3 regions of the Colwellia sp. BRX10-4 genome follow, and region 1 is predicted to be linked to each of the others. Evidence: riboswitches for the same ligand, from Rfam matches in the RefSeq annotation. Region 1 holds a riboswitch; each other region holds the start of a gene.
The links. A riboswitch is a leader RNA that binds a small molecule or an ion and turns the genes downstream of it on or off. The one in region 1 is predicted to bind cobalamin.
Positions count from the first base shown of each region.

Region 2: it holds a riboswitch for cobalamin, as region 1 does, so the genes downstream of both, H4J67_RS04540 (ABC transporter ATP-binding protein) here and cobO (cob(I)yrinic acid a,c-diamide adenosyltransferase) in region 1, are expected to answer to the same signal.
Region 3: it holds a riboswitch for cobalamin, as region 1 does, so the genes downstream of both, H4J67_RS04580 (TonB-dependent receptor) here and cobO (cob(I)yrinic acid a,c-diamide adenosyltransferase) in region 1, are expected to answer to the same signal.

Region 1 covers NZ_JACGVZ010000026.1:23,851-34,248, reverse strand. The annotation lists gene H4J67_RS16710 (DNA internalization-related competence protein ComEC/Rec2) at 1-2,466, opposite strand; gene H4J67_RS16705 (DUF2062 domain-containing protein) at 2,528-3,040, shown strand; gene lolE (lipoprotein-releasing ABC transporter permease subunit LolE) at 3,105-4,394, opposite strand; gene lolD (lipoprotein-releasing ABC transporter ATP-binding protein LolD) at 4,405-5,088, opposite strand; gene H4J67_RS16690 (lipoprotein-releasing ABC transporter permease subunit) at 5,081-6,319, opposite strand; gene H4J67_RS16685 (M13 family metallopeptidase) at 6,650-8,722, shown strand; cobalamin riboswitch at 8,875-9,019, shown strand; gene cobO (cob(I)yrinic acid a,c-diamide adenosyltransferase) at 9,142-9,747, shown strand; gene H4J67_RS16675 (penicillin acylase family protein) at 10,136-10,398, opposite strand, start outside.
Region 2 covers NZ_JACGVZ010000003.1:105,632-116,029, forward strand. The annotation lists gene H4J67_RS04520 (efflux RND transporter periplasmic adaptor subunit) at 1-706, opposite strand, end outside; gene H4J67_RS04525 (DUF2946 domain-containing protein) at 803-1,150, opposite strand; gene H4J67_RS20475 (hypothetical protein) at 1,932-2,063, shown strand; gene H4J67_RS04530 (TonB-dependent siderophore receptor) at 2,150-4,936, shown strand; gene H4J67_RS04535 (histidine phosphatase family protein) at 5,348-5,959, shown strand; cobalamin riboswitch at 6,032-6,181, shown strand; gene H4J67_RS04540 (ABC transporter ATP-binding protein) at 6,327-7,190, shown strand; gene H4J67_RS04545 (iron ABC transporter permease) at 7,183-8,202, shown strand; gene cobT (nicotinate-nucleotide--dimethylbenzimidazole phosphoribosyltransferase) at 8,214-9,296, shown strand; gene H4J67_RS04555 (adenosylcobinamide-GDP ribazoletransferase) at 9,297-10,133, shown strand; gene cobU (bifunctional adenosylcobinamide kinase/adenosylcobinamide-phosphate guanylyltransferase) at 10,130-10,398, shown strand, end outside.
Region 3 covers NZ_JACGVZ010000003.1:120,703-131,100, forward strand. The annotation lists gene H4J67_RS04575 (cadherin repeat domain-containing protein) at 1-55, opposite strand, end outside; gene H4J67_RS04580 (TonB-dependent receptor) at 56-2,119, opposite strand; cobalamin riboswitch at 2,149-2,320, opposite strand; gene H4J67_RS04585 (MarR family winged helix-turn-helix transcriptional regulator) at 2,716-3,162, opposite strand; gene H4J67_RS04590 (sigma 54-interacting transcriptional regulator) at 3,180-4,589, opposite strand; gene H4J67_RS04595 (hypothetical protein) at 4,592-5,179, opposite strand; gene H4J67_RS04600 (cell wall metabolism sensor histidine kinase WalK) at 5,179-6,666, opposite strand; gene H4J67_RS04605 (hypothetical protein) at 7,032-7,388, shown strand; gene H4J67_RS04610 (hypothetical protein) at 7,497-7,892, shown strand; gene H4J67_RS04615 (pseudouridine synthase) at 7,982-8,758, shown strand; gene H4J67_RS04620 (PA4780 family RIO1-like protein kinase) at 8,769-9,626, opposite strand; gene H4J67_RS04625 (DUF6172 family protein) at 9,651-9,977, opposite strand; gene H4J67_RS04630 (lytic murein transglycosylase) at 10,130-10,398, shown strand, end outside.

The DNA of each region.
Region 1 (10,398 bases):
TTAATTAGCAAACCAATATGGCTTGATATGCAGACGATAAGATTGAATTTCAAGAGCTTGTTCGGTAATGTTTATGCGGATCATTCCATGTTCAGCAGTTGCATACGGCGTTACATTGAGCTGATGATAACGTTTAAGTACCGCTTTATTAGGCATCTTCCATCGATTCATAAAACCCGCGCTAAAGATAACGGCCTCGGGTGAAACCGCTTTAATAAACCCCGTACTTGATGAGGTTTTAGAGCCATGGTGCGGCGCAACAATAACATCAGCTTTTAACTGATTAGCGATTTCAGTATTAGCGATTTCAGTATTAGCGACCAGTATTTTTTCAACTTTATGAGGAATATCACCCGTTAATAGCACCTTATATTTACCATCAGAAATATGGATCACGCACGAATTATCATTTTCTTTATCTTCAATAACCACCGGCCACAACACAGAAAAAGTGAGACCTTGCCAAGAGAAATCATCGCCTTGTTTACAACTGTGCATGTTAACAAAACTATACCTGCCAACATCTTCTACCGGTTGATTATACTTGATGTGCTTAACGATAATTTTATTTAGCGCCACTTTTTTATCGATAAAAGCCAAGCCACCAGCATGATCGTTATCAGCATGACTTAACAGTAAATAGTCAAGAGTGGTCAAGCCTTGATACTGTAAATAAGGAAAAATCACACTTTCTGCCAAGTTAAATCCACTAGGATAACTTGCCCCTGTATCGTATAAAATAGCCTGTCCATGCCTTTCAATAACAACCGCTAACCCTTGCCCCACATCAAGGACACTCACTTGCCAGTCATCATTTTTTTGTTGGTCATTAACAAACACATAACTGAATAAAAAAGTAAGTGATACTGCAACAACCAGTATTTTTTTGGGTAAGGCTAGAAAATAACTGATGAAGCATAAACCGGTGATTATCAAAACAACCACTAACGTCTGATGGTTAACGTCGATAAACAGCCATTGTTGGCTCGATAAGTAACGTAGCCACTGCCAAATAAATGTTAATGATATTAACGATAACTCAAGAAAAAATATAGCCAGCGCTTCACTAAAAGGCATAGCAACCACAGCCAATAAACATAACGGAATAGCGGTAAAACTCATCCAAGGCACGGCAATAATATTAGCAAGTAATGCAGAAAGAGGTAGTTGATGATTTAATAAAGCCGCCACAGGCAACATAAATAATGTTAAACCTAGCTGTATAATCATTAAAGAAAGGAGCCAAGCTTTTATTTTTTCAACTTTACCATCACCAGATGTTAACAGTAACTTTCGACATCGCCAGATAACCAATAATATCAGTGATACCGCATAAACACTTAGCCAAAAACTGACACTAAATAGACTAAAAGGTGATATTAATATAATGCAAACGATACTCAGTAATAACCAACGTATTATTGTTAATTTAACCCCCAATAACTTAGCGCAAATAAATATTTGCATCATGATCAAGGCACGCAATGTAGGTAAAGAAAAGCCGGCGAGATAAGCATAAAATAGTGCAATTAAGCTACTAAAAACGAAAGCCACGATACGACTGTTCTTTTTTACCACCCATAACTTGCCTTTTTCAGATAACAGTAAGTAAAACGGACTATAGCTAAAAAACATCAAGATGAATCCAAAAGCACCACTGGCAATTAAGCCTAAGTGTAAGCCAGAAATAGCCATTAAATGCTGTGTTCCTGTTGCTTGTAAAACTTGCCATTGCTCAGCGGTAATTTTGCCACGTTCGCCAAAGGTAAGAGCAAAAATAAAATGGTGCAGATCGTTTGTCAAAGCCAATGAGTCTATTAATTCATTGAGTTGTAGGTACAAATTTTGACGATAACTAGGCTGCGCTGCTATTAATTTATTTTTTGCTGAATGTTTTACATAGCCAGTAGCATGGAGTTCCTTTTGTCTTAACCATGTTTGATAGCTAAAACCGCCAACATTTGCAAAACCATGGGCAGGTTTTACTCGCACCATAAGTTGCCATTTCTGGCCTTGGTTAATCTTAGTAACTTTTTTTAAGTGATACGGTTTAACAGACTTATGATCCCAGCGGAGACGAATATTTATCTTTGATTGAAGTTTTTGTTGATTGACTTCTTCAACAACAAAATTAAAACGTGATACTTGTTTGGTCGTTTCATCCTTGTTTGTTTTACGCGTTAATGACTTTGGAATATTAGCAATCACACCTTTTACCGTTAAGGTTGTACCGAAAAAATCATCTGTAATTAGGCTATTAACTTGCCATATATTTTGATAAACGAAGCCAGCATAGAGTAACCAAGCACAGCCAAAAAAGAGCCCACTATAACTCCGTAACCTTTTGATGAGACAAAAAATGACAGCAAAACAAAAACAAATATAAACTTGCGAAATGTCTGGTACTATCGGTAAGAATAGTGACAAAATAGCACCGATAAAAAATGTAAATAGCCACCGTTCCATAGTGATTAATTTCCGTATCTGTCTAATCGATAAATAAAGCCTAGATAATATAAGTAAGTATATGCCTAAAAAACTCTTCAAGCGTTATATGCCGGATCACAACACCATAAAAAATAATAAACATTTAAAAATTTTTGGTGCGTCATTGCATAACCCCAACTTATGGCATTTAAACCGTAATTCTGTCGCAAAAGCTTTTGCCGTAGGTTTATTTTTTGCCTTTATCCCGGTACCTTTTCAAATGGTTTTAGCTGCTGGTGTTGCTATTATAGTACATTCGAATTTGCCACTTTCTGTTGCACTCGTTTGGATAACTAATCCGCTCACAATACCCGCAATTTTTTATGGCTGTTATATGGTTGGCATCTGGCTACTAGGCCGATCTGAAAAAGAATTTGTATTTGAAGCGAATTGGCAATGGCTGGTTGATAGTTTATCAACTATTGGACCAGCATTTTTACTTGGCTGTGGCGTGCTAGCGGTACTTTTCTCGCTAATAGGTTATTTTTCCATACATGGTCTATGGCGATATTCTGTTATCAAACAATGGAATAAACGTAAAAGTAGAAAGTAAAAATCTGCTCTAGTCTCGCGTTGGTTATAAAAATTATCGGTTAATAATATAAAAGTGAAACCCGCTACATTTGTCCTAACACCTGCGCTGGCTCAACTTTAGTTGCTTGCCATGCGGGGTAAATAGTCGCCAGTAGACTCATCAGTAAAGCCGTACAAACAGTGATTACAACATCAGCTTGGCTTAAGTGAGTGGGAAGAAAGTCGATAAAATAGATATCGCCTGATAACACTTTTACATTAAGAAGTGTTTCTACTGCGGTAACAATATCAGTTAAATTTAATGAGATAACAATACCTAACACTGTCCCCACTAGACAACCCACGACTCCATTAACCAGTCCTTGAAACATAAAGGTCATCATTATAACACTCGCTGGTGCCCCCATAGTTTTTAAAATAGCGATATCACCTTTTTTCTCATTGACCGCCATGATCAGCGTTGAAACAATATTAAAACTTGCTACCGCTATGACTAATATTAAGACAATAAACATCACTAAGCGCACAAGCTGTATATCATTAAAAATATGGCCGTGACTTCGTGTCCAATCATAAATGGCAACATAAGTATCATCAAAGCTATAAGCAACATCACGTGTTACCTGCAGCGCTTGAAAAACATCAGCTACTTTTATGCGAATTCCCTGAACTTGCCCCTTATCGAGATTTACCATTTTTTCGGCATGCTCAAGTGAAAGATATACAGAGTTTTCGTCAATCGTACCGCCAAATTTAAAAATGCCAACAACGTTGACTTGGTGCTTAACCGGCACCGGAAATTTAGCACTCGCTTGCTGGTTACTTTTTTGGGCGATGACATTCGATAGTAACAATTGTAGTGAGTCACCTAACTCAAGTTGTAATTTTTTTGCAACTCCGGATCCGATAATAACACCGACCGTAGGGGTTTCGGTATTTTCATTATCGACGATCGCTTGCCAGCTGCCGGCAATCATATAATCGGCAATAGTAGAAACTTGCTGTTCTAACTTTACATCGACACCACGCACAGCAACGGCTTTGAGTTCACTACCATGTTGCATCATACCGGTAAGTTTTATCACAGGTGCAGCGGCTATCACTTGTGGATGTTGTTGTGCTTTCGCCACGTGTTTTTGCCAGTTATCTATCGGCGTATTAATAGCAATTAGCTCGCCGTGAGGGATAACCGACAGCAAATGTTGCGCTAATGCTCGCTCAAAACCGTTCATTGCTGAGAGCACAATAATCAATACCATTACACCAAGCGCAATACCGATAGTGGAAGATGCTGAAATAAACGAAGAGAAGCCATTACCGTTTCGGCTACGCACATAACGTAAGCCTAAAAATAAACTTAATGATTGGGTCATTTAAAAAGCCTTAACTTTCAAGGGGCGCTAACCGGCCGTGCGATAAACGTAGTTGGCGATCCATTCTGGCAGCAAGTATTAAGTCATGGGTAACAATAACAAAACTGGTGTTTACTGTTTTATTAAGGTCACGTAATAACTGATATATTTGCTCTGCAGTATCAAAGTCTAAATTCCCTGTTGGTTCATCAGCTAATATTAACGAAGGTTTAGTCACTAATGCCCGAGCAATAGCTACACGTTGACGTTCACCACCAGAAAGCGCTGAGGGCCGGTGCTCAAAGCGATGACTTAACCCAACCTGTGTGAGCATTTCTTGTGCAGCAGCTAAGGCCGCTTTAGGTGAATCCCCGCGAATCAGTAAAGGCATTGCCACGTTTTCTTGTGCTGAAAACTCCATCATTAAATGATGGAATTGATAAATAAAACCAATATGTTTATTGCGAAATTTAGCACGTTGCTTGTCAGATAACTGGTGGATATCAACACCGCTAATAAAGACCTGCCCTGAAGACGGAGAATCTAGTGCTCCAGCTATATGTAAAAAAGTACTTTTACCACAACCAGAGCTGCCCACTATAGCAACAAGTTCACCCGCATCTACTGACAAATCAAGCCCGTCTAAGACTTTGGTTTCAATGCTACCTTGATAATATGACTTTGATAATTGCTGACAAAGTAAACCTTTACTCATTTCGTAAAACCTCGGCAGGCTCTGTTAAAGAAGCCTGATAAGCGGGATATAATGTAGCAATAAAACTCATCGCTAACGCTGATAAAACAATACTAAACACATTATTCACTGATAGTTCGACGGGCAAAGACTGCCCTGCTCCCAATAAATTAACACCGAGAAGGGTAAATATAGTGTTTAAATTTAAGGTTAGTATGGCGCCAACCACAGTACCGATAGTGACGCCCCAAAAACCATTAACTAAACCTTGAGTAATAAATATTTTTACCACGCCAAGGCGATCTAGCCCAAGTGTTTGTAAAATACTAATTTCACCCTTTTTTTCGATAACAACCATCACTAAAGCGGAAACAATATTAAACGCGGCAACGGCAATAATTAAGCTCAACATCAACCACATCATATTTTTCTCCATGCGCACAGCAGAAAATAAAGCGCCTTGAGTATCGCGCCATGTCGTAAAATCATACTGTGGATATTGTTGTTTTAAACGTTTGACCACTTGCTCAGCAGCAAAAGCATCATCAAGATACAAACGAAGTTTTTCAACGCCATCACCTCTTTGTCGATGAAGTTTTGCGCCATCTTTACTGTGAATATAGACCAGTCCTTCATCAACTTGTGAGCCAACACTAAAAATACCAGCGATGGTAAAAGTGCGTTGCACCGGAATTCTCCCCATTGGGGTAAAAACGGTTTTATTAGGCAGTGTTAAACGTATTTTATCACCCAAATCGACATCAAGTTGTCTTGCTAACGACTGTCCGATAACAATGGCAAAGCTCTGTGTCGATAGATTATCTAAATGTCCTGATACCATAGAGTTGTTAACAATATTGTGCTGCTCGAATTCAGGCATGATTCCTTGAATGAGTACACCGCGTAATGCGCCAGAATTAGCTTGTATGAGTGCTTCACTTTCCAACAAAGGAGTAACTTCTTTAACTTTAGGCGTAAGTAATAATTGTTCACGTAGGATTTGCCATGTAGGTAAAGCATTGTTTTTGTTTTGCAGAGGTTGATTGGCGACGACAATATGGGGAACTAGACCCAATATTCTCCGTTTTTGTTCACCTTCTAAACCGTCCATAACGGAAACAACTGTGATCAATGATGCGACACCCAGGACGATACCGACAATGGAGAAAAAAGTGATAAAGGATACAAATCCAGAACTTTTACGGCTACGACTATAGCGTAGCCCAATGAAAAAACTGACGGGTTGAAACATTAATTAAACTTCATCTTATGTTATTCAGTAAGAGAACTATTACTCTATAAGTAGCCACAGCATAGCACAGTCAATGTTTTATTTGGCAGCAAAAAAGCCAATAATTAATATTGATAAAAATCAAAGTTAAAAATATTACGATTATTTTCAATTAGTTAAATAAAAAAATAAAAAAGTCATCAGGCTTAATGTACAAAATAAAATACGGCACTGCTGATACATTATGTAAAAATTCATGTCCAAATCTAGTAAAAAGCCCTGTAACCCTTTAGTATCAATGCGTTTACCATTTTATAACCATATTCTTTACTTAATAATAATGAGATTACCATGAAAAAAATAATAACAGGTGCAGTCTGTTCTTCGTTATTGTTGCTTGCCGCTTGCAACGACAATCCAGAAAGCACTGAGACAACTAAGCAAGAAATGCCTATCATGCAAAAAACTGCATTAGCTTCAGGTATCGACAAAGCAACAATGGACTTATCCGTTCGTCCGCAAGACAACTTTTATCGTTATGTAAACGGTGCTTGGTTGAACGCTAATGAAATCCCTGGAGACAAAACGTCAATTGGTGCCTTTTATGACTTACGTGACGAAGCTGATGACAATGTAAAAGTAATCATTGAAGAATTAGCAGCAACAGAAAATTTAAAAATGGGCAGCGACGAACAAAAAGTAGCTGACTTATTCCGTTCATATATGAACATGGATGCACGTAATACTGCAGGTACGGCTCCTATTCAACCATTATTTGATAGCATCAATGGTTTAAAAGACAAGAATGAACTTGCAACATTTTTTGGTGAAAATCAAAAAAATGGTGTCGGTAGTCCGTTAGCGTTTTATATTAGCGTTGACGGTAAAGACTCAACTCGCTATGCCACTCATATTTGGCAAACAGGTTTAGGCTTACCCGACAGAGATTACTACTTTGATGAAACCGAACGCTTTGCCGCATTGCGTAAAGGTTATGTTGCTCATATTGAAAATATGTTCAATTTAGCTGGTTTGAAGAACGGTAAAGCTGCTGCGCAAACGGTCATGGCAATTGAAACTAAATTAGCAGGTTTTCATTGGACAAAAATTGAAACTCGTGACAGCAGTAAAACTTACAATAAATTCGATGTCGCTGACTTAAATACAGTTACTGATGCATTTAACTGGAATGCTTACCTTGCTGCTCAAGGCGTATCAGCGCAAAAAGACATCATTATTAACCAACCTTCATTTGTTAAAGGTTTTGGCGAAATATTTGCAGCAACCCCATTAGCTGATTGGCAAACTTACTTAACTTTCCATACCTTAAGTAACTTTGCTGGTTCTTTAACCGCTGACTTAGATAATGAAAACTTTGACTTTTATTCTCAGCAGTTAAGAGGACAAAAAGAACAACGTCCAATGTGGAAGCGTGGTGTTGGCGTAGTTAACAGCAATTTAGGTGAGGTTATTGGTAAAGTTTATGTGAGCCGTCACTTTAAGCCTGAAGCTAAAACCCGTATGACACAACTTGTTGAAAACTTACGCGGAGCATATGGTGCAAGTATTGATGAACTAGAGTGGATGTCTGATTCAACTAAAAAAGCTGCCCATGTTAAACTAGCAAGCTTTGATCCTAAAATTGGTTACCCAAATAAGTGGGAAGACTACTCCGCACTTGTTATTAAAGGTGATGACTTAGTGGGCAATAAAATGCGTTCTGGTAGTGTTTCTCATCAAAAAGAAGTCGCTAAGTTAGGTGGTCCAATTGATAAGCAAGAATGGGGCATGACGCCGCAAACTGTTAATGCTTATTACAATCCAACTAAGAATGAAATTGTTTTCCCTGCAGCCATATTACAACCACCATTTTTCAACTTAGCTGCTGACGATGCGGTTAACTATGGCGGTATTGGCGCGGTTATCGGTCATGAAATGGGTCACGGATTTGACGACCAAGGGAGTAAGTATGATGGCGACGGTAACATGCGTAACTGGTGGACTGAAGCAGATTTAGCGGCCTTTAAAGTTCGCACCGATGACTTGGTAAAACAATACGATGGCTATTCAGTATTTGAAGACTTAAATGTAAACGGTTCTTTAACACTGGGCGAGAATATTGGTGATTTATCAGGGGTAACTATCGCGTATAAAGCTTATATTGCTTCATTAAATGGTAAAGAAGCACCAGTAATTGACGGACTAACTGGCGATCAACGTTTCTTCATGGGCTTTGCTCAAGTATGGCGTGGAAAAAAGGTTGAGAAATCATTACGTAATCAAGTAGCAACTGACCCTCATTCACCTGGTGAGTTCCGTGCATTAGGTTCTTTATCTAACATGCCTGAATTCTACAAAGCGTTTAACGTTAAAGAAGGTGATGCTATGTATATCGCCCCTGAGAAACGTGTAAAAATTTGGTAAGCCAATGGCTTAGTTAAATAACGTTCTTATTAGAAAAATACTAAAATGCCAACAACTATTGTTGGCATTTTTATTACTGAAAATTCCTTGCCTTAGATTCTATTTATCAAAAATATAAAATCAATGATGTTTAATACCGCTAGATATTGTAAATAATTATAAATCTCGTAAACTAACGCAACGTAAACGTGTTTAGGGAATAAGGTGAGAAACCTTGACTGTTCCCGCAACTGTAAATTGTAGTGACTTAAGAGTTGCCAATGAGTCAGCATACCTATCCACAATAAGATTACCACCATTAACATCAATAAAATCGTGCGGGAATACACGGTAAATTGCTATTTTTTAAGGGACCCCCTTAACGTTAGCCTTGCCTTTTCTCCTCTTTAAAAAAACTATAATTACCCATAGGAATACTCATGGTTGACGAAACACAAAAAAGTGAAAAACACCAAGCACGCATGCAAAAAGTAAAAGACAAAGTTGATGCAAGAGTTGATGCTGCCACTGATGAACGCGGTATATTAATTGTAATTACAGGTAACGGTAAGGGTAAGTCAACATCAGGATTTGGCACGCTAACTCGCGCAGTAGGACACGGTCTAAACGCAGCAGCCATTCAGTTTATAAAAGGCACTTGGGCTTGTGGCGAAAGAAATGTCCTAGAAAAGCTCGGCGTACCTTTTCACGTGATGGCAACAGGGTTTACTTGGAATACACAAGATAAATCAACCGATATTGCCGCTGCTCAACTTGTTTGGAAAGAAGCAAAGAAACTATTAGCTGACGAAACCGTTGATGTTGTGCTACTTGATGAACTGACTTATATGTTGTCGTTTAAATACCTTGATCTTGATGAAGTACTAGACGCCATCGCTAATCGCCCGCCTATGCAACATGTAATAGCCACAGGCCGTGGCGCACACCGTTCACTCTTAGAATTAGCTGATACAGTAAGTGAAGTGCAATCGATTAAACATGCTTTTGATAATAATATAAAAGCACAAAAAGGTATTGATTGGTAATAACTCAGCACCCAGATAGCAGTTCAGCCATGTTGATACCAACTCCGTCATGCTGATACCAACTCCGTCATGCTGAATTTATTTCAGTATCAGCATGACGATATCACGACCGATTGATCCCTTCAGATCACATTTACCACAAAGCCGGCCTATCTTAATTTATTTTAATAAGTAGTCCGCTTAGCCACCATTGCTGCCAGTCACAAGATTAAAAATGATGGTTGCATTTTCAGTGATAAATGACGTTTTACAGATTGTTTTTATCACCATCCGCAACCAATAAAAAATGTATATCACACTGTATTCTTACTCGACGTTTTTATTCATCAAATGTGGCGAGTCATTCAAAGTTTTGCCTCATGTTTTGAATTTAAGTGTTTCAATATAGTTATTTATTAACCTTTTTTCTAGTTCCAGGGCGATAATATTCCTCAGTATTCGCTTTAATGTCAGTGTCATAATAATAAACGTCACGTAAAACACCATCGGAATAATCAGCTACTTGATCAGCAAAATGTGGCGAATTTACATCACCACTCTGCCCACCTGCCGTTATGGCTTTTGCCGTTATTTTTTTACCAAAATTAACAACTGCGACAAATGAGTTACCGCGTGTACCATAGTTTTTCTTTGAGTCATTAAAGGTACGCT
Region 2 (10,398 bases), on a different contig from region 1:
GTAAGTTTAGTTTTTTGTTGGGTGAAACACGCGCCTCTACCCATAAGCTTTCTTCGTTAGCCAAAATCATAATTTTTTCACCGGGGGTGACTCGCTGTCCTTGTGAAAAATCATCACTTAATACCGCTCCTCCGCGCTGCGCTACTAAGGTATATTCACCTAGGGTTGATGAATTGTTTTTAACAATATCTTCAATAGCGTTTTTTGTTAGCCCAAATGCGGTCAAACGGCTAAAAGCGGCGATGTAATCAGTCTCACTTTTTAGTAAAAGGCTCTCGCTTAAGGTACCCTTAGTTAATTTTTTTGCCCGTTGCCATTCAGTATACGTTACCCGATAATTAGCTTGTGCTGCAGCAACAGATTCACTAAATAACGTGACTAATGGTTGGTCTTTTTCAATATGTTCACCTAAGGTCGCATGACGACTTATGACCACTGACTCTGTGCGTGGTGAGACGATATAACTGATGTAACCATTCGCTTTTATTTCTCCTGGGGCATAAACACGTCGTGCGAAAATCTTGGGTGTTAGCATCGATACTTTAATATTTGCGAGTGTTAATTGTGCTGTGGTAAAGCTAACCCCTGCTTTGTGCGTGTCTTCGGTGATTTCGACAGCAAGAGCAGGAATAGTTAAGGTGGTTAAACCATAAAATAAAACATTCAGTAGCTTTAGTGGCTTTGGTTTTTTATTGGTGTTGATCATTGTTATCTCTTAATTTAAAGGTAAACGTTGCAACAACACTAAATTCAATATTTAGTGTTAAGTAAACTTGTTGCGAAAAATTGTTATAAAATTAAATTAAGCGATTGGGGGGCGTATAAGTTGTTCTATAAAGTTGATATTGATATCGATAAGATAAAAATATTGATTGGGAATTAATAGCTTAGTGACAGTCGAAGTTGATTTTTTTGTTAAAAACCATTGGCTGTGTGAACCTTGACAGTGCCCACAATGATGACAGTCTTTGACGTTATGCTCAGTACCTGAGGTTGCATTAAGTCGCGCTTGATTGTCAACTTCATGAGAATGTTCAGTTTGCAAATGTTGAGCGTCAAGCTGATGATTGTTGTCTGAATTAGCCACAGCAACAAACGATTGCAAGGCAATCGATAGTACTATTAAAAAGCCAAGCCAAATGTTTTTCATTTTTACTGCATTCTTCAATTTACAAACGGAGTCTGGCGGATGCTAAGCTAAATCATATTCTTAGTCAATAATTAGCGAATGAGTGTCTATAACTTCTGGATTTTTGAACACCTAAATAGCGAAAGCAATAATAACTTACCTACCCCAGCAAGTGATGCAAAATGCCCGTTTATCTAAACTAACAATTAAAGCACTCATTAATTAGATCAATTCATTTTTCAGTTTATACCTATTAATAATATTTAATGCTAAAGCCATTTTTTGTCATCAAATATAGTTACAAATACTATTTATACACACATTTTGTTATTTTTTTGTTTTATTTTTGTTGCAGCCATTTATCTGGCTATAAGTACGAATATCTTAATTTTAATGCAAAGATAATGATACAAAAAAAGTAATTGTTACTTTCTTATCCACTTTTATAAGAGAGGAATTTCATATTAAATATAATGATTTTTTCAACTGTTATTAGATTAAATATATAAATAAACAATATTTTGTTTTTTATTGTATTGTTTTAATTGATTTTTATTTATTTGGTTTTTACTTAACAAAACCAATAAAAAGTAATAGCTGCTTTAAGTATGCCAATTTATAGCATTTTTATCATCACCCTATACTCAATTGTTATAATAGAGCATCCTTCGTATTCATCTTGTTAGATAAACTATTTCAGGTGAGAATGTTTTTAGTTGTTACCTTTTTGTAACAATTTACGGAAATTTTATTTATTTAAAATAAATAAATAAATACATAAACAATGGAGATTAAAATAATAATGAAAAATTCAAATATAAAGCGAAGCTTTAATCGTTCGTTAGCTGCTATTACAGTTGGGGCATGTTTAGCTGCGTCTCCGATGACCTTTGCCGATAATGTTAGTGGCTCTATTTACGGTAAAGCAATTTAGGGTAAAAGTGTAACAATTAAGAACCCAGCGACAGGTTTAAACGTGTTGTTATTGTTGGTGAAGATGGTCGTTTTAACTTTTCTAAGTTGCCGACAGGCAAGTATACTGCTGACAATGGTGTAGATACTCGAAACATCTTAGTCGCTATTGGTAAGGGCAGTAATGTTGATTTTACAGAAGTTTCTGAAATTATCTCTATTGTGGGTAATTCTTTAGTTAGTATCGATACCACATCGGTAGAATCGACTTCAGTCTTTACTGCTGAGCAAATAGACTTATTACCGGTAGCAAGAGATTTGACATCAGTTGCTTTGTTAGCCCCTGGAGCAACAGCAGGTGATTCTGGTTTAGGAAATGGTAATACGGCCTCTTTTGGTGGTTCGTCAATTGCTGAAAATGGTTATTTTATTAATGGTTTCGATGTTACTAATATTCGTAACTTTACCTCTTTTGCTGACCTTCTTTATGATGCTGTTTCACAGCAACAAGTTCGCACCGGTGGTTATGGCGCAGAATACGGTCGTTCATTAGGTGGCGTTGTTAGTTTAGTAACTAAACGTGGTTCAAATGAATGGAAATTTGGTGGCTCAATTGAATCTACGCCAGCAAGTTTTAGAGAAGATGGCAAAGATGTTACTTCTCGCGATCCTGATTTAGAATACTCTAACCGTTATTCTTCATTCCGCTCAGCTAATGAATTTGACTCTTTATCCTATAATGCCTATGCATCAGGCGCTATTGTAGAAGATAAACTATTCTTTTTTGGCTTATTTGAAGGCCAAGATGATGAAAGCAATACCTTTGGTAAACAAACAAGTGGGACAATGAAAGACGACTCACCAATGTACTTGTTAAAGCTTGATTGGAATATCTCAGACGACCATTTATTAGAGATGACTTACATCGATAATGAAGAAACACAAGAATTTACCTCATACAGTAACCCTGAAGATATGTATTACACTGGAACTCATGGTGAAGCTGCTGACCCTTATGAGATCACCAAAGGTGGCGATGTTACTATCATTAACTATACCAGATTTTTAACTGATGATTTCTCAGTAAGTGTTCTTTGGGGCAACATGACCAATGAACTAGAAACGCGTAACCCTGATATCGGCCCTGGCGCTGAATGTGAGTTAGTATTCGATTGCCGTGAAACACCTTCAAGTTCACAAAGCATTGGTTGTTGGGGTATTGCTCAAGGCCAAAGTACTGTGCCTGAAGCTGGGATCGCTTCTGATACTGATGAACGCGACTCTTTACGTTTAGGCGCAGAATGGATTCTAGGTGAACATACACTTCGTGTCGGTTATGACCAAGAGAAATTTACCTCGACTAAACGAGGCACTACTTTTACAGGTGGCGAATACTGGCGCTGGCATGTAGCTCAAGATGTTGACGGAGCAGGCGGACAAAGTGTCAATGGCGCATTTGTGACAGCAGGTGACGAATATATTCGCCATAGAGAAAGTAATACGGGTTCTGCTTCTTATGAAGTTGAAAACACAGCATTTTATATAGAAGACACTTGGCAAGTTACTGATGAGTGGATGGTATACTTAGGTTTGCGTTCAGAAGGCTTTGAAAACCGCAACGGTGATGGCGATTCATTTGTTAAATCTGACAGTGAATTGGCGCCGCGTTTGGGCTTCTCTTGGGATATGGATGGCGATGGTAACAAAAAACTTTTCGGTACGGCCGGACGTTACTTTATGCCAATCGCGGCTAATACAAATATTCGTGCTGCAGGCACTGAATGGAGCTATGAAGAGTACTTTTATGTAGACAGTGCTGATGAAAATCCAATCACTGCTGCTCCTGATAAAGTGGGCGACGCTATTGGTACAAGAAACTCTAACGGTGATGAGAAAGCGCCTGATTCAAGAACCGTAGCGGCAACAAACTTAAAACCTATGCATCAAGATGAATTTATTCTTGGCTATCAACAGCAGGTTGATGACTGGATTTTAGGTGCGAAGGCTATTTACCGTGAAGTTAAAGATGGCATGGATGATTACTGTTCTCATCAGCCATTTATCGATTATGCAACAGACAATGGTTATAATGATTTTGATTATAAATCAATGGCTGGCTGTATGATGATGAACCCAGGTAATGATTTTTCTATTGCGCTGGATCTTAACAATGACGGTAATTACGAGGTAGAAAGTGTTCCTAAAGAATACTTTGGCCTAGAAAAATACAAACGTACTTATAAAGCTTTAGAATTCACTTTCGAGAAGCCTTTTGCTGACGGTTGGTTCTTGCAGGGCTCTTATACTTTAGCTAAAAGTGAAGGTAACTCAGAAGGTTATGTTAACTCAACTCTAGAGCAAGATGATGCAGGTTTAACACAAGGCATTGATAATGCATTATTTCAAGATGGTGCCTATGGTGCTTTACCCAATGATCGTCGTCACACTTTTAAAGCTTTTGGTGCATACCAAGTTAATGATGAGACTTCAGTATCTGTTAATTTCAGTTTACAATCTGGTCGTCCAAGAAACTGTGTTGGTTTTATTTCACTTGACGAACTTAGAGATGAGTTAGGTGTTGATGCTGGCGGTTTAGCTAATTACGGTGCTTCATCGTTTTACTGTGGTGGTGTATTAGGTAGTCGTGGCGATCAAGGCCGTACTCCATGGGTTAAAAATGTTGACCTAGGTTTAACGTATAAGCCGGAATATGTTGATGGCTTAACCGTGAAAGTCAATGTTAGAAATGCCTTTAACTTTCAAGAAGTCACTGAATACAATAAAACAGGTGACGTAGGCTCGGCTTCATCGAGACTGCCTAACCCTAACTATACGACACCGGTAAACTACCAAGCTCCACGTAGAATTACATTGACTGCTCGTTATAGTTTCTAATTAAATAGTAAAGTTAAACATACTTAAATTAGCCAAGCCGTTCAGGTAAACTGAGCGGCTTTTTTATAGGTGAGTTTAGCCATTTTTTGCTATTACATTAAAGCATTAAGGGAGAAGCCCCGGACCGCCTTGGTTTTCAACAGTATCAAAAGAACAAAACGAATTAGCAGGTATTTCACCTTTAAATCTAGGGTCCCATTATGATGGAAATGAGGGATTAAAACGTGCGTTTTTTTGGTAAACGTGAGGCTAAATGGGGAGGTAGTTAAGTGCTCATTTTGCTAAAGTGAACAACATTGACGCGCATGCTGTCGCTTATAAGTGCACGGCTATTTGTCATAGTACTTACGCAATATTGAATTTAAGGTTACGCTATGCTTTTTTACACTATATATATTAAGAGGTAATGCTTTGCTACAGCGGACTTTATATTTATTGCGCCATGGTGAAATTGCTACACCGGGTATTTTAGCCGGTAAAACAGATGTCGCACTTTCTGAAAATGGCTTGCAACAGCTGTGGGACGTTAGCCAAAAATTACCTGAGATATCCTTTTGTATCAGTTCGCCTCTGCAACGTTGTCAGGTGTTTGCCAAAGCATACTCATTAAAATACAGCATTAATCTTCAATTAAGCGATAACCTTAAAGAAATGAATTTTGGTGATTGGGATGGGCAAACCTATCAAGCCTTGTGGCAGATAAAAGCCAGTGCTGTGCAGCCTTCACTGGGTGATTTTTGGCAAAATCCTTGGCAGCATGCTGTGCCTAATGGTGAAGCTATGGCTGATTTTGCCAAGCGTGTCGATACTTGGTGGCAAGAATGGCTCGCAGACGCACCCGAGGGGAATACCTTAGTGGTTGCGCATGGCGGTGTTATCAAACACTTAATTGCGCGCGTACTTAATTTGCCTATGCCAGGCACGGTTCATATGAGTCATATTGATATTCCTTATGCGGGGCTAGTTAAAGTTAATATTTATACTGATGATAGTGGCGTTGATTGGCCAAAAATAGTGTGGTGATAAGTTACCTTGATAAGTCAATGAGTTCGGTGTTATTGGCAATTAAAACTTGCTATTTTTAGTGAGCAGACGATAATCTCCACACAAAATTATATAACTCATTTTTAATGTGGGAATGTGGTGAAAAACCGCAACTGTACCCGCAACTGTAAAAGCCTTTTAGTGGTAGTTAATAACCATAAAGCTTAAGTCAGGATACCCATTAATTTAGAGTCATTTGCCTATCAAAATGACAGGCATAACCAACAAAGTCGAGCGGGTTTACTCGAACATTGTATTATCGACTCTTGCATTTTTAATAAACTAAGAGATTGATTGTGCTCTGTTTGCCGCTCCTTAAGTGTCAACAGTATGTGAGTAGCAATTTTTGAATAGTCGCAAGGATCAATCCTCATCAATAAATACCGCTAATACCGCATTGCTTTCAGTGCAGCACCTTTCTTGGCATGCCGACAGCCAGCTTATTTTAGATGATATTTCTTTCACCATTGAAAAAGGCAGTTTTACTGGTATTTTAGGGCCTAATGGAGCAGGAAAGTCTAGCTTACTTCGCTGCTTATATCGTTATGTAAAACCCGATTCTGGTTTGGTAAAATTTAATCAAAAAGATATTTGGCAAAAGTACGACGCCTATCAATATGCGCAAGATATCGCTGTAGTTTTACAAGAAACACCCACCCATTTTAACTTAACTGTTCATGACGTTGTTGCGCTCGGTTTATTGCCACACAAAGGTCTATTTACCCGTGAACAAGCCAGCGACCGACTCAAGATAGACCGTGCTATTAAGCAGGTTGGCTTAGTGGATAAAAATTTACAAAATTTTGAACATTTATCTGGTGGAGAAAAACAACGCGCACTTATAGCTCGTGCTATCGTACAAACGCCCAGCTTACTTATTATGGACGAGCCAACCAGTCATCTTGATGTTCGCTACCAAATTCAGGTTATTGAATTAGCTAAATCGCTAGGCATCACGGTTATTGCGTCTTTTCATGACTTAAACCTTGCCAGTGCGATGTGCGATCAACTGCTGGTGTTAGATAAAGGCAAACTGGTTGAGCAAGGGTCACCACAAGCTGTGATCACCTCTGAGATGTTATCAAATGTATTTGGTGTTTGCGCGCAAGTCTCTCTTCATCCACAACATAAGGTTCCTCATATTTCTTATTTTTATGGCTACGATACTCAAGACAAAACGGCAGAAAGTAGAGCGTTACCTCATGTTTAAGGTCAATCATTCGGGGATTATTTTTCTGACCTTAGCTTTTGGTGTTATCAGCTTTATTGCGTCGTTATCTTTAGGTGCGGCAGATATCAGTTTTAGCGATGTTACTACGAGTCTACTGGCTAGTTTATCCGCAGATAAAGACGCTAGTGAGGTGATTTTTTATGAGCGTATTATTTGGGAATTACGCATGCCACGCGCTATTTTAGCGTTTTTAGCGGGGTGTGGCTTAGCGGTTTCTGGGCTGATTTTACAAACGGTAACGCGAAACCCCTTAGCCGACCCTTATCTTTTTGGTATTTCTTCAGGGGCTTCTTTAGGAGTCGTTATATCTATTGTTTTACTGGGCAGCACTATTTCTGTTGTAACACCTGTTGCGGCTTTTGCGGGCAGTTTAGTGGCGATGCTAATGTTGCTAATGATCTCTGGTCGTCGGCAAAGTCAACAAGTTGAATCTATGCTATTGGCTGGCGTAGCATTATCGTTTTTGTTTAGCTCGTTTACTAGCTTGTTACTTTATCATACCGATCCACAAGCGGTTACTGCGATATTATTTTGGACTATGGGCAGTTTTTCGCGTGCGCAATGGTCAATCTTATGGTTTCCCGCGGTCGTTATTATTAGCTGTGTCATTATGATGTTAGCGTATCGACGCCAGCTGAATGCAATGTTGTTAGGCGATGAAAGTGCGACAACCTTAGGTATTAATGTTAATCGCTTTCGCTTAGTGATGTTGGTACTGAGTTCACTGATCACCGCAACGTTAGTCTCTTTGTGCGGCGGTATAGGCTTTGTTGGCTTGATGATACCCCATATTGTACGATTTTTTGTTTCTCAAGGTACTGTTTTTGGCATTATGTTAACGGCTTTAGTCGGGGGTGTTTTTATGATTTGGGTGGATGTATTATCGAGAGTTGTATTAGAAAACCAAGAGCTACCCGTAGGTGTTATCACTTCTGCTTTGGGGAGCTTATTCTTTTTATCCTTGTTGTACTTTCGCAAAAATAAAGCTTAAAGGAGCTATTGATGAACTTTGCTATTAAAAAAGTAACTGATGTGTTTAATCAACAGATCCAGTCGACTATCGATGGAAAAACTAAACCACTCGGCGCATTAGGCCAACTAGAAGATACCGCTAAAATTATTGCCGCGGTGCAGTTATCAACAGTAAATACTGACCAACAATCATTGAGTATTAAACATCCTAGTTTATTTATATTTGCTGGTGATCACGGTGTTGCAGCGCAAGGTGTGTCTATTGCACCGAGTGAAGTGACCTCACAAATGGTTGCTAATTTTGCCAGCGGTGGCGCGGCGATCAATGTCTTTTGTAAGCAGCTTGGTTGGCAGCTAAGTGTGGTAGATACGGGGATTTTATCGCCAATTGATAATTGTTCAGGCGTTATCAATCAACGTTTAGGTAATATCACGGCACCGTTAAATATCGCATCAGCGATGAGTCTAGCGCAAGTTGAACTTGGTTTTGAAAAAGCGACTGCTTTGGTCAAATCAGTTCATGAAAAAGGCTGTAACTTAATTGCTTTTGGTGAAATGGGTATTGGTAACACCACTTCTGCCGCAGCTATTATGGCGGCTGTTATGGCTATTCCAGCCAGTGAATGTGTTGGTCGAGGTACTGGCGTTAGTGATGAAATAGTAAAAATAAAACAACAGGTCATTGAGCAAGCATTAGTGCTTCATCAAGGAAATCTAAACAGCCCTAAAGAAATTTTAGCGTCTTTAGGCGGTTTTGAAATCGTACAAATTACCGCCGCTATGTTAGCAGCGGCCGAACAAGAAATGCTTGTTGTTGTTGACGGTTTTATTTGTACTGCCGCCGCTATGCTCGCTATCAGCATTAATAAAAACGTTAAAGATTATATGATTTTTGCTCATTGCTCGGGTGAGCAAGGTCATCAAAAGATGCTTAGCCATTTGCAGGTTAAGCCGCTATTAAATTTAGGCTTACGCTTAGGGGAAGGCACAGGCGCTGCATTAGCACTGCCATTAATTCAGGCAGCTGCGGCTTTTTATAATGATATGGCAAGCTTTACTCAGGCGCAAGTGACTGATGTTACGGGTGCTAACACTAACAAAGCTGAAGATTAAATGACTAAGCAAACACGCTGGCAACAATGCCAACAACAATACTATTTGTTGTTACTTGCTTTAAGTTTTTTTACTCGTATACCGGTGCGTTTACCTGAGGTGGTAAAACCTGAAATGCTCCATCAAGCGAGCCGATATTTTGCCTTAATTGGTTTATTTATTGGTGTGATCACCGCCTCTACTTTAGTATTGTTGGCGAGCTTTTTACCCATTTCTTTAGCGGTACTCATTTCTATGGCAGTGAGCTTATTGCTTACCGGCGCTTTTCACGAAGATGGTTGGGCTGATGTTTGGGATGGCTTCGGTGGTGGTTGGACTGTTGAACAAAAGCTAAACATTATGAAAGATAGCCGTTTAGGGACTTATGGCGCAGCCAGCTTGTTTTTCATTTTAATGATCAAATATCAGAGTTTAGTGTTATTAAGTAGCCATAGCAGCAATCCTTTATTAGCACTTTCTGTGGCATTGATTATAGCGCATACCTTAAGCAGGGCCGTCAGTACCAGTTTAATCTTTAGCATGGCTTATGTCAGCGAAGATGCACAATCAAAAGTTAAACCTTTAGCGCAGCATTTATCTCTAAAAGGCTTGTTAATCTTATTAATCACCGCAGCGTTGGTGATATTTAGCTTATTACCAGCATTGCATTGTTTAGCACTAATAGGGGGCTTATGGGTAATGCGTCTTTTATTAATATTTTGGTTTAATCGTCAACTAGGCGGTTTTACTGGTGATTGTTTAGGAGCGGCGCAACAAATTTTAGAAGTGGCGGTTTATATTATTTTACTGGTCTTGGCATCTCCTGCGACAACATTTTTGACGGAGGCAGGCCTATGAAAATTAGTGATGCCAATACACTTCATTTAATTTTAGGCGGCGCACGCTCAGGAAAGTCGAGCCTCGCCGAAAGTATTGCCAAACAGGCTGAGTTAGCCGGGCTAACGATATGTTATCTCGCTACAGCACAAGCCCATGATGAAGAAATGAGCGCACGTATTTTACAGCACCAAGACGAGCGTCCTCAACATTGGCAACTGCTTGAGTCGCCTTTGTATTTAGCTGAGGCACTTCAACAAGCATTACAAAGCAGTGATTGTGTGCT
Region 3 (10,398 bases), on a different contig from region 1:
CTGTGCCGAGTACTAAACTTAATGGTAATATGTGTTTTTTAAAGCGAGTTAACATTTAAAATCCTTTAATTGTGTATTTTATTTTTAAGCTGCGACCTTGCGATGTTCTATTCGCAAGATCTTGGTATTTATCGTTAAATAAATTATTGGCGGCAAAAGATATTCTATGTTTGCCTTTTTTCCAGTTGACTGAAAAATCTGATACGGTGCGATTGGCTGGATTACCATTACCTACATGACCGTTATTATTTTCAATTCTGTTAATGAGATTGAAGTACAAGTCTTTATCTTTACTTACTTTAAATGACATGTTCCATGCAGAATTCACCTTGTATTTCAACGCTATGCTGTACTGCTGATGATATATACCAGGTAGTTTCTTATTATTAAATGCGACAAATTTTGATGTGGTTTCACTGTCTATAATATTGGCTTGTAGCGCGAAGGATAATTGCGTTAACAATTGATAATTTGTTTGAATTTCAATGCCTAACAAGTCTGCATTGCTGACATTTCTATAGCTACCGACATTACTTGAGTTAAAAATGGCGACAATTGAATTTTCTAATTTTTGTTGGTAAATAGATGAAGATACAGACAGACTTTTGTAAAGGTACTGTCCACCTATTGAGAGTGTTTTTGCTTCTTCTGGCAATAAATTATCATTACCCTTAAAGGAGCCTCTATCACCAAATAATTCGTACAATGTCGGCGTTCTCACACCATTACTTAAGTTACTAGTAACTTTTAAATTACCTTGCTTAAAGCTTAACCCGACTTCAGTTGTCTGATAATTATCATTGGCTACAAACTTAGCTGCACTGGATTGATTAATCGCTATGTTTGAGTTTTTCTCTTGTAGGTTACTCAACAATGCATACGCTTCTATAGGGAGTGCCTCGGGTTGCCACTCAATGCGAGAGCCTATGTTGAGTTGTTCTTGTTTTGCTGAAATATCACATGACGCTATACCATTACATTGTGTTGGTTTTCCGTTGTGTTCGCTAACAGAGCTGAAATTCTGTTTATTAAAACTGACAAATGGCACTAGATTAAACTCGTTCCATGTAAGGTAAGGTTTAAAGCCGATATGTTTTTTTGTTGTTTCATAATCATTAATATCAAGTTTTATCGAGTCGGGACTTGAAATATAACGCTCATCTTTATTTTCAGCGTAGGCTTCAAATTCAATCGAATTTAACCAAGGTGATTTGCTTAACCATTGATGTTGATAGCTATAGCGTAAGTTGTCAGAGTTTAACGTTGAATTGTTTTCAGGGGAGTTGTTTTGGTAATTCGGCAGTGCTTTTTCTTGATCGTTATATTGTACATTGACTCTGATCTGATGTTGATTAAATTGGAATATGTCGTTTATAAAAAAAGACTTTTTTGTAAATTCATTATTTCTTAATGCTTGTCTATCAGACGTATCACTACGACTAAAGCCCGCTGGAACTATAAAATCGTAATCGTTGTCACTGTTAATATAATGACCACCAAAAGACAAGCTATGAGTTTTAAATGCTTTATTATAAAGCGCATTAACTTCTTGATAGCCAAATGAGCCTGTGGCCAAGGTTAATTTACTCGAGTCTTCGGTGGGGTTGTAAGTGTTAATGCGAATAACACCACCTATAGGGGTAGCGCCGGTACCAATCGCTTGATTTTTACTGATTTCAATACTTTCAATTTGTTCAGTGGGTATCTGGTTTAAATCAAAACCACCAAACTGGCTATCGTTAATAAGTTGACCATCAATATAAAGTTGTACCTGTTTACTACTCGACCCTCTAATTGAAACAGAGACAGGATTACCAATGCCACTTATTTGGCGAATTTGAATGCCATTTATCGACTGTAAAATATCGGCGAGAGTTTGCGATGAGTATATAAAGCTTTCGCGATGTAATACTTGATAATTGGGTGTATTAAATGACTGGTCATTAACAATTTCAATGACTTCTATATCATCAGTTGACACGTCTTCTAATTGCGCAAATACAGGCATCGCTATGAGTAAAAGAACAAAGATACTTCGTAAATAAGAAAAAATAATAACCTCAAAAAATTTTGAGGGAGGTACGGAAGGATCGTGACAACTAGCCATTGCTAATGTCATTAAATTCCGTAGCGCCCACCGCACTGCAAGTCATTCGATATTATTTAGGCCGGTCTCCGGGCTTAACTTTACATCGCGTAAAGTATTACCGTTGCGGGGGCAGCGTCAGAATTATGCATAGCATGTACTAACTTCCCGATTATCTCTAATTCATACCTTGTTAAAGTATAAATATTGAGCACCTAATCAATTATGGTCGTTATTTTGAGACTATTAATATAGCTTGTCAACAGTTAGGGCATTAAATCTATAGTTCATGGCTAGTTAGCTTTAATCGTTCGACGTGTTTAAAGCAACGTCATTTACGCTTTATTTTGATCTGGCCCTTTGAGTTAAGAGGTAAACCATGACCTATCATCAGAAAAACTTTGTTGCCAGACTATTTTATCTGATGGTATTAACGATGATCTGGTGAGGCATTCTTTGACGTTACTGACACTTTAGTGACGGCAATTTATTCTTTTTAATTAATCTCGAGTCGTTCAATAACAGCCAATAAAACCTAAGCTCTACGGTAGGCATTTATTGTCTGCTAATTTCACCTAGGCTGTTTAATGGTGAGTTTGGCTAGTCATTATCAGCGACAATAGTCATTATTATTTATTCGCTATATCTACTGATTTTAAGGTTAATTTTTCAATAATATTAGCTAGCTGATTTTTTTCTTCAGCACTTAATACCGATAATAGCTCTTGCTCACGAGCTAGCACCATAGGTATTAACTGTTGATATATAGCCAAACCTTGCGTGGTTAGTTTTAATAGCGAAGAGCGTTTATCGGATTTATCTGTGTTTTTAACCAATAACCCTTGAGTTTGCATGCTTGTTATTGCACGACTCGCCGGCATTTTTTCTAAGTTAGTTTGTTCGCCTATTTGCTTTGCAGATAATAACTCTCCGTTGCCCAAGCTGGCTAGCACTCGCCATTCTTGACGAGAAAGCTGAAATCTTCCTGTGTAAATGTCAGCAATGTTATCACTCACTTTTACTTGTAGTTGCGTTAGCTGATAAGGAAAAAAGTTGCTTAAGTGTAAACTTTTCATTGTTTAGTTATGCTCGGCTATGCTTGTGAAATCATGTTGTTATCCACTCGAAATGATTCGGCATTTAAGTGATGCTTTTTCAATAGTTTATAGAATTCTGTTCGGTTTCGCTGCGCTATTTTTGCGGCTTGTGAAACATTACCTTCAGTGGTTTTTAGTAATGTTGCTAAGTATTCACGCTCGAATTGCTCTCTCGCTTCTTGAAAAGAAGGCAGTTGTGCACTTTCATTACGTAAAGCATTATTAATTAAACTCTCACTAATTAACGGCTCGGTAGATAAAGCGACACATTGCTCAACAACATTTTGTAATTGTCTAATATTACCGGGCCACTCAGCCCTAATTAAAATCTCCATCGCGGCTTGGCTAAAGCCGTTTATTCTATGGCTGGTACTTTCAATCGCTACAGTTAAAAAGTGCTGGGCGAGCAAAGGAATATCTTCACGTCGTTCAGACAGAGCAGGTAAAGTGAGTTCCACAACATTTAAGCGGTAGTAAAGATCTTCACGAAAGCTTTTATCTATGATCGCTTGTTGTAAGTTTTTATGGGTAGCGGCAATAATACGCACATCAACTTTTACTGACTGGGCACTGCCGACTGGGCGCACCTCTTTTTCTTGTAAGGCCCGTAATAATTTAACTTGAAAACTCATCGGCATGTCGCCAACTTCATCAAGAAATAACGTACCACCATGGGTTGATTGGAAAAGCCCTTGATGATTTTTATCTGCGCCGGTAAAAGCACCTTTACAGTGTCCAAATAACTCCGACTCGAGTAATTGTTCAGGTATTGCGGCACAATTAATCGCCGTAAATTTTTTATCATGACGCTTACTTGCTAAATGCACGGCTTTTGCCAGGAGTTCTTTACCTGTACCACTGGGACTATGGATCAATAAACTAAAGTCACTTTGAGCAACTTGATAAGTTTGCTTTAACAACGAAGACATAACGGCACTTCGGCTAATTATTTTCTTGCGCCAAATATCGGCTTTTTTGTCGGTATTATGAGCGCTATTTTGTGGTTGTAAGCGAATGGCTTCTTGCACGGTAGAGAGTAATTCTTGGCTTTCAAAAGGTTTGGTTAAAAAACTAAATACGCCTTGCTTAGTCGCACTAATAGCATCGGGTATCGTGCCGTGTGCGGTCATAATGATAACGGGTAAATTAGGCTGTTGCTGACGGATTTTTTCAAATAATGCCATTCCATCCATACCTTCCATACGTAAATCGCTGATCACTAATTGCGGATGAAATGTTTCTAAAATACCTAAAGCCATTTTAGCACTGTTTGCTGACTCTATTTGATAACCGGCAGCGGATAGGCGAATATCAAGCAATCTTAATAAACTGGGATCGTCATCAACAAGTAGTATTTTTTCACTTTTTTGCTGATCGAATTTTTTGCTATTTGTTGAAACCGTCATCTTTACTGCCCATGCTCATTAATATTATGTTCTATTTTTCTCAGCTGATTTATTTGCTGCTGTAACACTTCTAATTGTTGCTGTTGAAATTGATAGGCTTGCTTAATGAGCTGTCGCGCCTTTTTTTCTTGCGATAGTTCATTAAGTTGTAATATCTGCTGATTGAGTTGTGTTTTTAACATACTAAAAAAGGCAAAGTCACTTTGGCTTAGATTATTTTTACTCAGGGTAATAAACGACAGCTGATTTAATTTACTTTTCGCGGTGAACGGATTGTGAACCGGTGAATGAGGTAGAGCAAAAAACAGTGCTGATTTTAACTGCCATTCAATAGTTTCAGCACTGTTACTTTCATCTTGTTTGATTAAAACGCTCTCGGCTAACGAGACTAATTGATGTTGATGTATTTTATCGGCAATTTGTGCTTTGTTTAACTCGACTAAAGACAAATAATATTTTGTATAATCAGGGGGGACACTCTTAATATGATGGCTTTTATTGTCGGTATTCAGTAACTGACAACCCGTTAATGCGGGCAGTAATAACAGTAAAAAACTAACACTGAGTATTCTATAAAATGAACATAACATTACACTGATACTCCACTCGTTGTTTTTGTTAGAAAAGCATTAGGCAACGTTATTGTCATCGCAGTGCCACTATTTTTACCTGTACTACTGGTTATGTTAATTGTGCCATTTAAGCGCATCAGTAATTCTTTTACTATGGTTAAACCTAAACCACTACCTTTTATTTTGGCATTTTTTGCCGGTGTTCCTTGATAAAAAGCATCAAATATTTTTTCTTTTTGGCTACTGGCTATTCCGCGACCTTGGTCAATAACGGTTATCGACAACAGACTATTATCAAGTGAACAGTTAATGTTAATAACATTATTTTCGTGCGAGTATTTTATCGCATTGGATAATAGGTTATCTAAAATAACACTTAATTGTTTGGCATTGACCTTGAGTTGTATTGCGTAGTTTTTATAGTCAATGGTTAAGTTTTTCTGTTTAATATCTAAAGTTCTTTGCTGTAATACCTGATCAACTAAAAATGATAAATCAACAATTTCAGTATCTTGCAAACTGGTCGAGTCGAGCACAATATTAAAGTCAAGCAAGTCTTCAATTAAACGTTGCAAGCGGGTAACACTGCTACGGATAATGTTAGATATTTCTTGCTGCTCAGCGTTTAACTCACCGACACTGTTATCGTACAGTAATTCTGTTCCCTCTCTAATGGCGGCAAGTGGCGTTTTTAGTTCATGGGAAATATGACGAATAAAACTCGATTTTTGTAATTCCAGAGCATGTAAGCGCTTGCGCATCACTTCCAAGGCGTCAGCAATTTCTGTCATCTCAGGCGAGCCATGTAAAGTGACCTTTTTTTCAAACTCTCCTAATGCTAAATGATGTATTTTACTGAGTAATTGCTTGAGCGGTTTAGTGATTAAATAGATAAAAATTGCGGCGATAAGTAAAGTAAAGGGAATGATAAGTAAGCTTTTCAGCATATCGTGTCTAACACCGTTGGCTGAATCCTTAACCTGTTCTACTTGTAAAATGAGTAAGTTATTACTTTGTTCGGCTATTATTTTTCGTATCGAAACTAGTTGGGTAAATTGTTCTTGTAACGATGTTAATGACGATTCTTCTAGAGGGTGCCGCGTTAAGTAGCTATGCAGGTACTCAATCGCTTGAGAAAAGCTTATGTTGAGCAAGCGTAAGCTTGGGTTGCTTTTAAAGAGGTTATTACTCGCCATGGTTTTTAAGATAACTTCTTCGTCTTTTAAATAAGCACTCAATAAATCTTGATCTTTTAGAATAATAAATTGCCCAGCACTGCGTTCCATTTTAGCTAAGGTAAAGTTAATTTGACGGTTTGTTTTAACGAGTTCAGCAACATTAAAGATAGCCGATGTACTTTGTTGAGAAAGCTCAGTGACTTGATTTGCGCTATAAATTAACGCTATGACTAGCGGAAACGCAACAAAAGTAAAACCTAAAATGCTTAGTTTTCTAATCGAATACAAATTTATTGCAAAAAGTTCGGACAAGCTAAATTTTTTCATAGATATCACAAGTATTGATCAGGAGTGTATTTTAGTTTTATTAAGATAAAAAACAAGCATGTCGCTTATTTGAGACAGTACTTTAGATGATACTAGAATGTTTTTTGTTATTACTTTTATAAGTTAGTCACTGTTTTACATCGGTTATTTTCTGAATTATTAACGATTTTGTTTTTTAACTTTTTTTCTGGCTGTTTTATCTGTTGCTTAATGGCGACACTTTAGGCAGCTTAGTTATTTTGGCTTTATCATTAATTTAATTAAATCAGTGCTTTATGTTTTTGGTTCGATTCCTGCATTATCGTTGATGATATTATTACAATCATTAAAATAACCCGATGAACTCTATAAATAAAGGAATTAAAATGAATTCTATTAGCTTAACAAAAGTGACTCTACTTGTTGGTACTTGTGCCTTAGCTTCGTATTTTGTCAACGCAGGAGATAAAGTTGCAAGCCTGGATATTCCTATTGCTGAACAAGCAGGAATTAAACCTGTGGCAACTAAAATGTTGTCGGTAGACAATGTAGCAAAAAGTACACCGGCCATACTGACTCAGTTTGATGAAGATAAAAATGGTTTGCTTAATGAAGCAGAAGTTATTGCGAGCAAAGATGAAAAATTAGTTAAGCATTTTAAAGACATCGATAAAAATTCCGACACTGAAATCAGTGCCAGCGAGCTAAAAACCTACCTTGTGGCTCTAAAAGTCAACAATTAATGGTTGAGAAATAAGCCGCGCCTCTCTAGGATTATAGTCGCAAATTTCCAACTGTTAACAATAAACAGTTGGACTTTTTTATTAGTTAATACGCAGTCGAAAAATATTATGAGCAATAAACCTACTGACGGTGTCCCTATAAAGTCAATGCCTCGATTTGTGCAAGTTGATGATTGGATTTTTGAAGTAAAAACGGTACGAGCTATACGTGTTGATGAATATGGTAAACCCTACACGGCGATCGCTAATTTAACAGTAAATGGAGATAACGCTTACATAGATGGTTTGTTAACACGAGAGAATGAAAAATTTAATCGAAAAGATTACGCAGCTTTTCATCAATTTTGTCAGCAAATGAAAGTTAAACAAGCTCATTTCGACCGCTTTAAGAATAACAAACTCAGTGCTGAACGTGCTGATATTAAACCGATTAAATTTGAAGCTAAAGTTGAAGCTAAAGTTGAAGCGGTTAAGCAGACAACAATACTTAAACTGGTTCGTTAACCTAATCTGCAGGTTTGCGCTATCTTTCGAATCAAAAGCCGCTAAAATACCAATAATTCTTAATCCCCAGATAAAATGAATGCCTATTTATGTCATTAAGTACTGCTCGTCTCGACCGTTTCATTAGTCAACATTGCAACGTTAGTCGCAGAGCTGTGCGCTTAATGTTAGCGAAAAAGCGTATAGCGGTAGATACTATTATTGCAGATGATATTGGCCAACGAATTGATAAGTTTTCAAAAATAACTCTAGATGGTCACATTTTACAAGATAATCGTGCGCTCTATATAATGCTTAATAAACCTATTGGTGTAGTCAGTGCAACGATAGATAAACAACACAAAACAGTCATAGACCTACTTGTCGAGCAAAACTTATTTAGTAACAGTGGTAACGAAGAAAAAGACAACTTACATATTGTTGGTCGACTCGATTTAAATACTTCCGGGTTACTGTTACTGACCAACGACAGTCGTTGGTCAGAACGACTTATGTCCCCAGAGCATAAAGTAGAAAAGTGCTATCAAGTCACTTTACAAAACCCGTTAACAGATGACTATCAGTCAGCTTTTGCACAAGGGATGTATTTTGAATTTGAAAATATCACTACTAAGCCAGCAAAATTAACAATTATGAGTAATACTGCTGCCCAACAGACTAATCAATATATTGCTGAAGTTAAATTAACTGAAGGGCGTTATCACCAAATTAAGCGGATGTTTGGTCGGTTTCGTAATCCCGTTATAGGCTTGCATCGACAAGCCATCGGAAACTTGTTCTTGGATGAAAATCTACCTATAGGTCAAAGTCGATTTCTAACGGATGATGAAGTACTTGGTATTTTTACAACGACTGTGACTAACTGATAAGAATAGATTAATCTAACTCATCTGCATCACTAATACGCTCTAATCGTTCCTGTTCTTCAGCAAATGCTGCTTTTATTTCTTCTAATATTGTATCAACATTAGCCGATTTTGTGTTTTCCTTAAATAGGCCTGTTAACTCGGTTTCTGGTGTTAATTCTGCTTTTTCATATAAGGCCCACATTTCTTGAGCATATTTACTTTTTGCTAATTCTGGGGCAAATTGAGCATAATAATCAGTAATATTTTCAACATCGCGCAGTAACATGCTTTTGGCATTATTGTTGGCTGAGGCATCTACTGCCTGTGGTAAGTCAATAATAACAGGACCATATTCGTCAACTAGGACATTAAATTCTGATAAATCACCATGAATGATACCCTCGCAAAGCATGATCTTTACATAATTCATCATGATAAGGTGGTCTTCAATGGCGTGTTCACGTGGCAATATTATGTCATTTAAGCGCGGCGCAACATCGCCTTCACCGTCGGTGATCAGTTCCATTAACAACACACTTTCAAAACAACCAAATGGCTGAGGCACTCGAACACCAGCAGCAGCTAACGTATAAAGGGCTTCAACTTCGGCATTCTGCCAAGCATCTTCTTGTTGTTTTCTGCCATACTTTGAGCCTTTTTCCATCGCGCGTGCGCGACGGCTATTACGGCTTTTTCGCCCTTCTTGGTATTGAGCGGCTTTTTTGAAACTGCGTTTATTGGCTTCTTTATATACTTTGGCGCAGCGAATATCATCGCCACAACGTACCATATATACAGTTGCTTCTTTGCCACTCATTAATTGACTGATTACTTCGTCAACCAGTCCATCGTCAACCAGGGGTTGTAGTCTTTTAGGTATTTTCATTATTTAATTAAATCGGCTTTGAAGTTATTCTTCGTCAAGTTCGTCGAAGTCTTCGTCATCACCAAGCGGTTTTACTGAACGGAAACCTTCTTTTACGACGATCTCTACATAGAATGAAGTTAAGCCAAGCTTTTCAGCTTCGTCGATATGTTTATTGAGTGCAGATAAATGTACAACTTCTGCGTCTGCTTCGGTGATACCGTATTTAGAGTCAAAATCCCAAAAATCAACGCCAGCAGGCAGCTTTTTGTTTCTTTCTCTTTTTATGTATTTTTTCACATCATGTTTTACACCTTCAAATAAGCGAGCAACTTTAATTTTTGGGTGAGTGATGTTGAATGTTTTTTTCATGACGTTCCTAAATGATATTGTTAAGAGAATTTGTTACATTTGATTTGCATTTTACGTTAATTTTTCCTTGGGTGCGACAGTTAGTATTTGCTAATGTGAACTTGGTTATATTTTTCGATGTTTTATTCAATTTTTTATAAGGTTTTTCTGTTATGTCATCCGTTATTAAACGTTTCTCCCAGTTAGTTTTTGCTTCGTTAACAACATTGCCCTTAGTCGTGAATGCTACGGGTGATAACAATTTTACACAATGTATCAATAATTTGCAGGTTAAGGCCGAATCTGCTGGTTATTCAGGTTATATTGTTAATGACATTATTCCAGCGCTTGCGCCGATCAAACGCGTGATTGAACTCGATCAACACCAACCTGAATTTAGTCAAAGCTTTGCTGATTATTTAAAATTACGCTTAACTAATTA